Regions from separate parts of the Paenibacillus sp. RC73 genome, predicted to be linked through region 1. Evidence: riboswitches for the same ligand, from Rfam matches in the RefSeq annotation. Region 1 holds a riboswitch; the other holds the start of a gene.
The links. Region 1 has a riboswitch for cobalamin ahead of metE (5-methyltetrahydropteroyltriglutamate--homocysteine S-methyltransferase). Riboswitches for the same ligand answer to the same signal wherever they lie in the genome.

Region 1 (6,004 bases):
AGACTTGGACATGCTGCGGGAGAATGCAAATTTGAATGGAGAGTCGTTCAGTGGAAAAATGAGTAAGCTCGGCTCCGAGTACGCCAAATGGTATGCGCGACTACGTGTGCTTCCGCCTGAACTGACAGACGCTATCGACCACGGATATGTGTATGTTCACGATTTGGACCAATATGTGCTCGGGACTACGAACTGTATCTTTATACCTTTTGGTCGTTTGTTGCAAGATGGTTTTAATACAGGCAATGGCTCTGTGCGCACACCACAAACCATTATGTCTGCTATGGCACTGGTGGCTATTATATTTCAGTCTCAGCAAAACAGCCAATTTGGAGGTGTCTCTGCCAATAAAATAGACTGGGACCTTGCTCCTTTCGTGGCCCGGTCCTTCCGCAAGCATCTGCGAAAGGGACTCCGTCTGTTCGGAGAAGAAATAGAACCCACCCTGCCTGATGACGAATTACATATAGCCAGCAGCCTATTACAGGAGGTCTGCCCTCGTTCATACGCATTCGCACGTGAAGAAACGGAGACGGAGACCCGCCAGGCCGCTGAATCCCTTATTCATAACCTGAATACCATGAGCAGTCGGGCAGGCGGGCAAATTCCGTTCACATCACTGAATTACGGTATGTGTACTTCTGCTGAAGGGCGGCTTGTTACGCAATCATTGCTGGAGGCCACTATTCGTGGCCTGGGCAGCGGGGAAACCCCTATTTTCCCACAGCATATTTTCCAATGCAAAAAAGGAATTAATCAGGCCGAAGGCGATATCAACTATGACTTATTCATGCGGGCAGTAGAATGCTCCAGCAAACGTATGTATCCCAATTTTGTCAATGTGGATGCTACCTTCAACCTGCCCTATTACCGCGCAGATGATCCGGATACCATTATTGCGACGATGGGCTGCCGTACCCGCACCTTTGCTGACCGTTTCGGCAGAAACCGTCAAAGCGGCAAGGGTAATCTCTCATTCAATACGATTAATCTGGTGCGTCTTGGCATTGAGTACGGTATTTGCACAGGCAAGCGCAAGATACCTGACCGGGATGGCTTTGATACCAGATTGGAAGAGGTTATGCGCATTGCCGTGGACGGACTGATCCATCGCTACCATATACAGACCAGCCAGCCGGCAAAAGCCTCAGACTTTATGATGCGCGAAGGGGTATGGGAAGGCGGAGAAAAGCTGGAGCCGGATGAAAAAGTGGGCAACGTACTGAAGCACGGTACGCTGTCGGTCGGGTTTATCGGGTTAGCCGAATGCATGAAGGCACTGTATGGCAAGCACCACGGAGAGGATGACGCTGTATACCGTGAAGCACAGCGAATCATAGCTTCTATGCGTGTCTACTGCGACCGTATGAGTGAATTGCATGATCTTAACATTACACTATTCGCTACGCCTGCCGAGGGTCTATCCGGCAAGTTCACGTTGCTGGATCAGCGTGATTTTGGAATTATTCCCGAGGTAAATGATCGAGAATACTACACGAACTCTTTCCACATTCCTGTGTATTACACGCTCCCGGCTGCCCGTAAAATCAGCCTCGAAGCCCCATTTCATAATCTGTGCAACGCTGGTGCGATTTCGTACATCGAGTTGGATGGTAATGCGCGGAATAACCCGGAGGCGTTTCTTAAAATTGTACAATACGCGCTCCATCAGAACATTGGGTACTTCTCCATCAATCATCCGGTAGACCGCTGCACGGAATGCGGCTACGAGGGCATTATCGGGACAAGCTGTCCCGAATGCGGTGCTGATGAAGAACATACGCATTTTCAGCGCTTGCGCCGGGTAACCGGATATCTGACAGGTGATTATACCGTTCGCTTCAACGCCGCGAAGCAGGCTGAGGTGCGTGACCGGGTGAAGCATCGGTGAATTTGTGCGGCTACATTCCGGAATCTCTGAACGAAGGGCATGGCCTGCGTACCGTCGTATTCATTAGCGGTTGCCGCCATGCCTGCCCCGGCTGCTTCAATCCCTCGTCATGGAGCTTCCGCGCAGGTGAACCGTTCACACTGGAGCGACAGCAGGAAGTCATCCGTGACATCGCAGATAATCCACTGCTGGACGGGTTAACCCTTTGCGGCGGAGACCCTTTTTTCTCGGCATCGGAATGCACGCAGTTTGTGCGCGACTTCCGCGCTGCCTGCCCTGACCGAACCGTGTGGGCCTATACGGGCTTTGACTATGAGGAGCTGCTTACGGATCAGGCCCGCCGGGAGCTGGCGCTGCTGTGCGATGTGATTGTGGACGGTCCTTTTGTAGAACAGCAAAAGGATCTGACCCTTCCCTTCCGGGGCAGCCGCAATCAACGACTGGTGGATGTGAAGGCCAGCATTCAGGCAGGATCTATAGTTACATTAGCCTAAGGCGATGTTATACTCGCATGAGATACTACACCCTAAGACAAATCCTTTCCTTATGGAGAGGGCTTGTCTTTTTTTGCATGTAGTTCATTTTAGATTTAAACAGAGTTTATATTGCGTATCCTGCAAGTTTCACTTATGATGGTGAACAAGTATACGAGTGCATAATTATTCGTCATACCATAATCGCATAGCTTGGAGATAGGTGTCTGTTCTATTCAGTACAGGCTTAAAAGGGAAGCTGGTGCAAGTCCGGCGCGGTCCCGCCACTGTAAACGGGGAATTTTCAGCTGTTGATACACCCACTGGTCCACAGACCGGGAAGGAGCGCTGAAAGTCATGATCCGTAAGTCAGGAGACCTGCCTATTTCAACAACATCGCAAGTACCTACGGGAGATAGGGAGGTGTTAAGAGCAGTCGCCGAATTTTCATTTTTTAAATAACGGAGGCATTCTTTCCCTACTCATTTTTAACCCCGGGGAGGAATGTCTTTTTTTGTACGCAAAAATAAACTGGCTACCAGCCTGGGAGGAAAAGTACATGTCATTTACCGAATTGCCTGAGTTGTCCGGCTTGATCAGCAGTAACCTGGGATATCCGCGTATCGGAGGAAACCGGGAATGGAAGAAAGCACTGGAACGCTTCTGGAACGGCAGCATGGATGAAAGCGAATTGCATACCGAGATGAAACGATTGCGATTGGAGCATCTGAGCAAGCAGCGCGACAAGGGAATCGATCGAATTCCGGTCGGAGACTTTTCCTATTACGATCACATGCTTGATACATCCGTGATGTTCGGTCTGGTGCCGGAACGGTTCAACTACCGTCCCGATGGGCCTGTTCCTCTGTCCGTCTATTTCGGGATAGCCCGTGGACAAAAGGGTGCCACCGCCAGTGAAATGACCAAATGGCTGAATACCAATTACCACTACATCGTACCGGAATTGGCAAATGCAACTCCGGTGTTCACCGAGAATAAGCCGTTGCAGGCTTATCGTGAAGCGAAACAGGAACTAGGAATTGAAGGTAAACCCGTCATTATCGGTCCTTATTCGTTCGTTGCTCTGTCCAAAGGCTATGACCGTAAGGATTTGGCCGCGATCATACGAAGCTTCCTGCCACTGTACGCCCGCGTCCTGTCTGAGCTGGCTGCGGAAGGCGTTCAGTGGGTGCAGGTAGATGAGCCTGTCTTGACCACCTCATTCCCGACAGAGGATTTGGACATTATTCAGGAGGCCTATGAGGCTCTGGCCCAAGCTGCTCCATCCTTAAATATCGTGCTGCAAACCTACTTTGGCAGTCTGGATCATTATGAGCGCCTGTCCACGCTCCCGGTACAGGGAATAGGTCTTGATTTTGTGCACGATGATGGCGAAAACCTGGAACATGTGCTACGACATGGCTTCCCCGCAGGGAAAACGCTGGCCGCTGGTGTTATTGACGGGCGCAATATATGGCGCTCCGATCTGAACACCGTAGCTGCGCTGCTTGGACAACTGGCAGAGCAAACCACCGCTGCACAGCTCATCGTGCAGCCATCATGCAGTCTGCTGCATGTGCCAGTCAGTCTGGAAGCAGAGCACAAGCTGGACCGAGAGCTGGTGCAAGCGCTGGCCTTTGCCGATGAAAAGCTGGAAGAAATCGCAGCTTTGACCGCTGCGCTTGGCAAACGCGAACCCTCGGCAATTGCCAAGCTTGAGCAGAGTGCGGACGCGGTAGCCCGCTTCAACAGCTCGGCGGCACGAGTACAGACCGCTACCGATATGGCGGATCTACTGGCGAAAGAGCCGCAGTCACGCAGCGTTCCCTTCGCTGAGCGTCGTGTGATCCAGCAGGACAAGCTGAATCTGCCTCCACTGCCTACGACGACGATTGGCAGCTTCCCGCAAACCGCAGAGGTTCGCAAAGCCCGTCTGCACTATCGCAAAGGGGAATGGTCTGCCGAGCAGTATCGGACGTTCATTCAGCAGCAAATCAAGGAATGGATTGATATCCAGGAGGACATTGGCATTGATGTGCTCGTACACGGGGAATTTGAGCGGACAGACATGGTTGAATTTTTTGGCGAAAAGCTGAAAGGCTTTGCCTTTACACAAAACGGGTGGGTGCAGTCCTACGGCTCCCGGTGTGTTAAACCACCGATTATATACGGAGACGTGTCGTTCGATCAACCCATGACCGTGGAAGAAACGGCCTTCGCCCAATCGTTGACCTCCAAGCCAGTCAAAGGAATGCTGACAGGTCCGGTAACGATTTTGAACTGGTCCTTCGAACGTAATGATATTCCTCGCAGTCAGGTTGCTTTACAGTTAGCACTGGCCCTGCGTGCAGAGGTAGAAGCACTGGAAAAAGCGGGGATTGGCATGATTCAGGTCGATGAACCCGCGATCCGTGAAGGGCTTCCACTGAAAAAAGAACAGCAGCAAGCCTATCTGGCGTGGGCGGTTCAAGCCTTCCTTGTTACAACAGCAACCGTTGAACCCGCCACCCAAATCCATACGCATATGTGCTATTCCGAATTTCAGGATATGATCCAATCCATCTCCGATATGGATGCCGACGTCATTTCTATTGAAACCTCGCGTAGCCACGGAGAACTGATTGTCAGCTTTGAGGATCAGGTGTATGACAAAGGCATCGGTCTGGGCGTATATGATATCCATAGCCCGCGCATTCCCGATGTGTCAGAAATGCTGAGTATGATACAGCGTGCCCTGCGCGTACTGCCTTCTGATTTATTTTGGGTCAATCCAGACTGTGGCCTGAAAACCCGCACCAAGGATGAATCCGTCGCCGCATTACAGCAAATGGTGCTGGCTGCTCAAGCAGCCAGAGATTCGTTGGCTGTATCCAGCTAATTTCTATAACCCTCCCCTTCCCGGCCCTCTTTTTTCCTAAACGCCGGAAGGGGATTCTATTCCAAATCATATAATGTGTATGCCCCTTGAATATGCTCGGGTGTTCCCTGCTTCATATGTACACCCAAGCCATGCTCTCTATCCCAGGAACAGCTAAAATTCAAATACAGCTCATCCTCTTCCGCTGAGTCTGGAATCAATATAGACACCAGCTGTAACCGTTTCAGCAGTTGTTCCGAGCGTTCCACATAAGGCGCATATTCATCCGGGTCTTCTCCCCATGAGGTATAAGCGCTCCGGTACTTTTCCACTACATCTGCATAGTAATGGTGTATCGCTTCCAGCACACGAGGATGAATGTCTGACCCATGTGCCATATATTGCTCCCATGTCTTTTTTTGCTCCTGCTTAGGCTCTCTTACGGCCTGTGCTTCTTCCTCGGAATCGGCGGACACAATAAACTCTATCTCTACCTCCGAGTCCTGTCCGTAAAAATGGAGTTGTACCGTGCCCCGAAGCACGACTTCCTCTGATACTTCCCAAGTCTCATCATCCTGATCCAGCTCCATATACCAGCGTTCCCAATTCATCCTTTACCCCATCCTTTTCATAAGAAATGATCTTTATCTCTATGGACCCTTTTATTTGAGCATTTTGCAACAATCCCAAGAGCGATTTCAAATCAGCAATATATAGATCGGAACGGTTTAGTTCGTCTATCTATTGTACTTTCGAGCGTTGGGAATCGAATGATGCAACATG
Region 2 (6,004 bases), 280 kb from region 1:
GAAGAAAAAGAAGGCAATCACGCTGAACGAGCAGGTTTACTTCGCTGAGGTCCACTCGTTTACACGGCAGGAAACCTATCAGGTGAGTATTTCCCAAAAATATCTCGATACCAGCGACCATGTGCTGATCGTGGATGATTTTCTGGCGACTGGCGCAGCATTGGTCGGACTTACGGATATTGTGAAGGAAGCAGGAGCGGAGCTGGCCGGGGTCGGCTGCGTGATTGAAAAGAGCTTTCAGGAAGGCCGTGGACTGCTGGAGCAAAGAGGTATTGCCGTACGTTCTCTTGCACGTATCGCTTCGATGGCACCTGGCGAGGTTCATTTTATAGAAGAAGCGGGTGCGGTGATTCCTTCCGTTAAGGAGAATGTGGGATGCTAAGCAAACAAAAGTTATTCGCGCTGGGCTTCCAGCATGTGATGGCGATGTATGCCGGAGCGATTGCCGTACCTCTGATTGTAGGGGGAGCATTGCACCTGACGCCAGCCCAAATGGCCTATCTGGTAGCTGCGGATCTGTTCACCTGTGGGATTGCCACGTTGTTGCAGATTATGGGCACACGGTTTTTCGGCAGTAGATTGCCTGTCATTCTGGGCTGTACGTTTACGGCGGTGGGTCCGATTATCGCGATTGCGTCGACCTCGAATTTGGCGACCGCGTACGGAGCCATTATTTTATCCGGTATATTCGTGGTGCTCGCGGCACCGTTGTATGGCAAGCTGCTACGCTTTTTCCCGACGGTGGTTACGGGCTCGGTGGTTACGATTATCGGCCTGTCCCTCATTCCGGTGGCGATGAATAACGTAGCAGGGGGCCAGGGCAGCGCGGATTTTGGACAGCCGCGTAATTTGCTGCTGGCGTTAGTTACTTTACTGGTTATTTTACTTGTGAATCGGTTGGCCAAGGGCTTTTTGCGCTCGATTTCTGTGCTCATCGGCCTGTTTGCGGGTACCGTGGTCGCTTATGCGATGGGGATGGTACATTTTGCTCCAGTGGCGCAAGCGTCTTGGGTGAGTGTTGCACAGCCGTTTTATTTTGGTAAGCCTGAGTTTAGCATTATGGCAGTATGTACAATGATTATCGTTAATATTGTCAGCATGGTCGAGTCTACGGGCGTTTATTTGGCAGTGGGCAAGGCGATTGACCAGAAGGTAGAGCAGAAGCAAATCGTCAATGGGCTGCGCTCTGAGGGACTTGCGATTATGCTCGGGGGTATTTTCAATGCGTTTCCTTACACGGCATTCTCGCAAAATGTAGGTCTGATCTCATTAACACGTGTCAAGTCGCGGAACGTTATTTTTGCTGCGGGTGGTATTATGGTTGTTCTTGGTCTGTTGCCCAAACTGGCTGCCTTAACGACAGTGATTCCTAATGCTGTGCTGGGAGGGGCGATGATCGTCATGTTCGGTTCGGTTGCTGCGTCGGGCATGTCTATTTTGTCAGAAGTGGACTTGCGGAAGGAAAGCAATCTGCTGATAGCGGCATGTAGCATTGCGGTGGGCCTCGGCTCTGCCGTGCTGCCCCAAATGTTTGACCAACTGCCGAGCTTTGCCAAAATGCTGCTGCAAAACGGCATCGTATCCGGCTCGATTACGGCGATTGTCTTGAATATCGTTTTAACGAAAAAACAGGGCGAGTCAGTCGAAGGCGGGACGGTGGCGGAGGTTCCGCAGAAGGTTTGATAATTAGGATTAGATAAAGACCGCCGGAGAGAGGACGTAAGCCTCTTTTTCCGGCTTTTTGGCATAGAGTTATTGATAAAACCCTCTTCCTGTATGAAGATCGGGGTTTGAGATTCTATTAGAAGAATTTGCTAGAGTGGTAGGCGAGGTCATGGTATAATCTACCTTATGGATTTTGAATAGTGGTGGATGTTTTCAGACCACGGCGCAGCTTCCCGAAAGGGGGTGAAGCCGATGGTCAACCTTGTGTCGTGCTACGATGTGTTGCGTTGGATGGTTACGTTACTAAGCCTGGTGTTTAGTATTCGTAAACTTTATCGCTGGCTACGTCGGAAATTTCGGAACAAGCGAAAACCCACCGCGTAATTAGGTTAGGCGCCTAACGGTGGGTTTAGCTAAGCATTTAGCGCGCCGTGGTGATCCACAGCCTTTCAAGTCCTAAGAGTCTTTGCCGTTGGTAGCGGCGAAGACTCTTTTTAGTATACGGACACGGTGGTTATCTCTATACCTAATTTTATCACGTCCATTGCGTACACGCAACGCAAAGCCACAGCCTTGTTTCTCGCTGTATCATTAAAATTTAAATTATTATGCGACATTTGTTGACAAGCCTGTAACAACAAAATAAGATAGTCCTAATTCGTAATATAGAGGAATAAAGGAAGAAAACAGGTGTGAACCGGACTTTCCACCTACAGGGTTTCGCTGAAATCATGTAGATGGCTGTTGTGCGTGTTCACTTAAAAGGGAAGTTCGGTAGATTCCGACACGGACCCGCCACTGTATACAGGCATCAGCAGGGAATTGCTGTAGCTTTCGGAACAGCCACTGGAACTGTGAAGAACCGGGAAGGACTGAGAGATAAGCCTGAAGTCAGGAGACCTGCCTGTTTTAACATCACTGTCAGACCCACGGGATGCTGGGGAGGTGGTTAGGCGTGCTGCATACGGGAATGTCTGAAACCGATCCGATCCCCCTTGTTTTTAGAGGGTGAAGAGGGTGAGCTTAGGCATTTTATAATGAAAGCATTTCTGACTGCTGATTAAGCGGTCGGGGATGCTTTTTTCGCGTTAGGTATGTATGAGATTACAAGATGAGGGGAGTCAATAGAATGATAAGCAATCGTAAAAAGCGTTCATGGTTTATATGTACAGGGTTGATGCTACTGCTGGCAGTTATGGCTCTTGCGGGATGCTCGACAACTAATAAGACGGCGGATAGCCCCAGCAAGGGCGAGAACACATCCACACAACAGGCTACAGCAGATAAGAAACTGGTGATGGCGTATACGTGGAAACCGTCGGGCGTTGACCCGCACGGAGACAATAGCTGGGATGTCATGCGGTCCGGCGCAGGTGAGACACTTGTCCGTTTGAATGAAAAGCTGGAACCAGTGGCTTGGCTGGCCAAGGAATGGAAGCAGGACAGTCCCACAGTTTGGACGTTCAGCTTGCAGGATAAGGTCACTTTTCATGACGGAAAGAGTATGGACGCGGAAAGTGTGAAGGCTTCCCTGCTGCGCTCCATCGAGAAAAGCCATTTGGCAAAGGATTTGCTAGACGTAAAGTCGATTGATGTAACTGGGCCGCTGTCGTTGAAAATCACGACAAACCAGCCCAATTCAGCGCTGGTGTCCAATCTGGCTGATCCATCGACGATTGTGCTGGATGTAGCGTCTATGAAGGATGAGCAGAGCTACCCTGCGATGACAGGTGCTTTTAAAATTAAAGCGTTCAACAAGGATCAGTCATTGGTCGTAGAGCGTTATGACGAATATTGGGGCGAGAAGGCACGGCTGGCTGAAGCAACGATGAAGTTCATTACGGACGGCAATTCACGCCTGTTGGCGCTGCAATCTGGCGAAGTAGATGTAGCGACTGATATTCCGGTGGATAACGCGGAGGTATTAAAAAAGAACGATAAGCTGCAAGTGCTGTCGGCTCCCTCTTTGCGCACTCATATGATCGTGTATAACATGGAGTCGCCTGTGTTCAAGGATGCCGCGAACCGCAAAGTAGTGGACAGCCTGATACCACGTGCATCCATTGTGAGTGCGATCATGAGAGGCTATGGTACGGAGGCAAGCAGCCCATTCCCGAGCATTCTCTTCTTCGGCAAGGTGGAACGTAAAGCGCTGGACGGAACGGCGGAGCAGTTGTTGACGAAGGATGGTTGGCAAAAGGATGCCCAAGGTACATGGACCAAGCAAGGCAAGCCGTTCGAGGTTACGTTGCTGACCTTCCCTCAGCGTCCAGAGCTTTCGGTCATGGCTGAGGTGATTCAGAGCCAACTGCTGAAAGAGGGCATCCAGGTGAAGATCCGCAAGGTGGAAAATATCGACGAGGCGCTAACCAAAAACGATTGGGATTTTGCCATGTACAGTATGCTGACTGCCCATACGGGGGAGCCGCAATATTTTATGGACATGTTTTATTCCTCTAAAAGCGAGGCCAATGTAAGCCGTTATGGTTCCAAACCGCTGGAGAACCTTCTTGGCAGCTTGAAGCTGGCGAAGGATACAGCACAGCGTAATGCCGTGACATTGCAAGCGCTGGATATCATTAATACCGATTTGCCGCAGTCGTTTATTGTTCACCCTGATAATGTATTTGGGGTGAAAAAAGGGGTTGAGGGCTTTACACCGCATCCGATTGAGTATTACTACATTACGGCGCAATCCGATATTGCGGAATAACGGGCTGCGTACCCTATGATTCGTTTTATTCTGGAACGTGTGGCGCAGCTTGTCATCATTGTGTTCGTTGTATCCACGCTGACGTTTGTGCTGATGAGGCTGGCTCCCGGCGACCCTGCTACCATTCTGCTCACCGCGCATAATGTGCCTGCCTCTGAGGAGGCGTTGACGGCGCTGCGGAAGGAGCTGGGCTTGAGCGAGTCGCTTCATATTCAGTATGTAAACTGGCTGCGGGATGTGTTCACAGGGCACTGGGGCACCTCCTATGTATCCAAGGAGTCGGTGCTAACCGAGCTGTGGAACAGACTGCCTGCTACCGTGGAGCTGGCCTCGGCGGGCTTTGCCGTCATGACGTTGCTGACTCTTGGGATGGGGCTGGCTGCCTCGGTAAAATCCAGCGGTTGGCTGGATCGTCTGGGAAGGCTGTTTGCACTGCTCGGATCGTCCATCCCCTCTTTTTGGCTTGGCTTTCTGCTGATTTACCTGTTCTCCGTCCGTTTGGGCTGGCTCCCGTCCATGGGTCGGGAAGATTGGACTCATTTGGTACTGCCAGCGCTGACCCTTGGGGCAGGTTTGGGGGCTGTGCAAGCCCGTGTGCTGCGTGCCCAAATGCTGGAGCTGGGTGACCGGAATTTTGTGAAGGCGGCGAAGGCCAGAGGCTTTTCCCGCACGCATATTCTGTTTTTTGAGATATTCAAGCATGCGATTTTGCCGATCATCACGCTGTTAGGCACGAATCTGTCATTTATGCTGGCGGGCAATGTCATCGTAGAGACGATTTTTTCATGGCCGGGTTTAGGCAAGTATTTTATAGATGCGATTACGCAGCGGGATTATCCAGTGATTCAGGGGTATGTTATTTTTGCTGCATTTTTAATCGTAGGTGTTCAGTGTTTGGTAGATGTGGTCCAGGCGGCTGTAGATCCAAGGTTGCGTTTGCGTTAGGGGAGGAAGTTGAAAATGAAAAACATGCGGCTGTCCTTCAAAGGGAGCTTACTGACAGGAGGAGTGCTGCTGGGCCTGATCGTGCTGCTCGGGGTACTGGCTCCATGGGTTGCTCCTCACGATCCTCTTGATGTGGACCTTCTGAACCGTTTGGCACCACCTAGTCGGAAATATCCATTTGGTACGGATCATCTGGGTCGGGATGTACTGTCACGGCTGATTTACGGCATTCGGACAAGCGTACTGATTGCCTGTGCGATTACAGCAGCCACGCTCTGCATCAGTTTGCCGATAGGCTTGCTCATTGGCTATGTGCGCGGGCGTGTGGATCAGCTAGTCATGCGGGTGATTGACGGAGTGCTTGCTTTTCCCGATATTATTTTGACGGTGGCGATTGTGGGTATCTTGGGTCCGGGCTTTGTAAACATGACCTTAGCCATTATTGCGGTACGGTGGGCCGGGTATGTTCGGTATATTCGCACCCTTGTTCAAAAAGCCTGTCAGGAGGACTATGTCCGATACGCCCGTTTATCCGGTAATTCACATGTGCGCGTACTGAGACGTTATGTATTGCCACAAGTGCTGCCACAGCTGCTTGTGTATGCGGTTTGGGACATCGGGCGAGTGGTGCTTATGGTTGCCGGACTTTCCTTTCTGGGGCTGGGCGTACAGCCGCCTAAG

Region 2: another riboswitch for cobalamin. It lies ahead of ABH897_RS07420 (ABC transporter substrate-binding protein); the one in region 1 lies ahead of metE (5-methyltetrahydropteroyltriglutamate--homocysteine S-methyltransferase).

What each region holds. Positions count from the first base shown of each region.
Region 1 covers NZ_JBIYCV010000003.1:387,294-393,297, reverse strand. The annotation lists gene ABH897_RS08645 (anaerobic ribonucleoside triphosphate reductase) at 1-1,891, shown strand, start outside; gene nrdG (anaerobic ribonucleoside-triphosphate reductase activating protein) at 1,888-2,385, shown strand; cobalamin riboswitch at 2,569-2,764, shown strand; gene metE (5-methyltetrahydropteroyltriglutamate--homocysteine S-methyltransferase) at 2,924-5,242, shown strand; gene ABH897_RS08630 (DUF6985 domain-containing protein) at 5,299-5,832, opposite strand.
Region 2 covers NZ_JBIYCV010000003.1:109,385-115,388, forward strand. The annotation lists gene ABH897_RS07410 (xanthine phosphoribosyltransferase) at 1-382, shown strand, start outside; gene ABH897_RS07415 (nucleobase:cation symporter-2 family protein) at 376-1,683, shown strand; cobalamin riboswitch at 2,390-2,587, shown strand; gene ABH897_RS07420 (ABC transporter substrate-binding protein) at 2,795-4,378, shown strand; gene nikB (nickel ABC transporter permease) at 4,394-5,323, shown strand; gene nikC (nickel transporter permease) at 5,339-6,004, shown strand, end outside.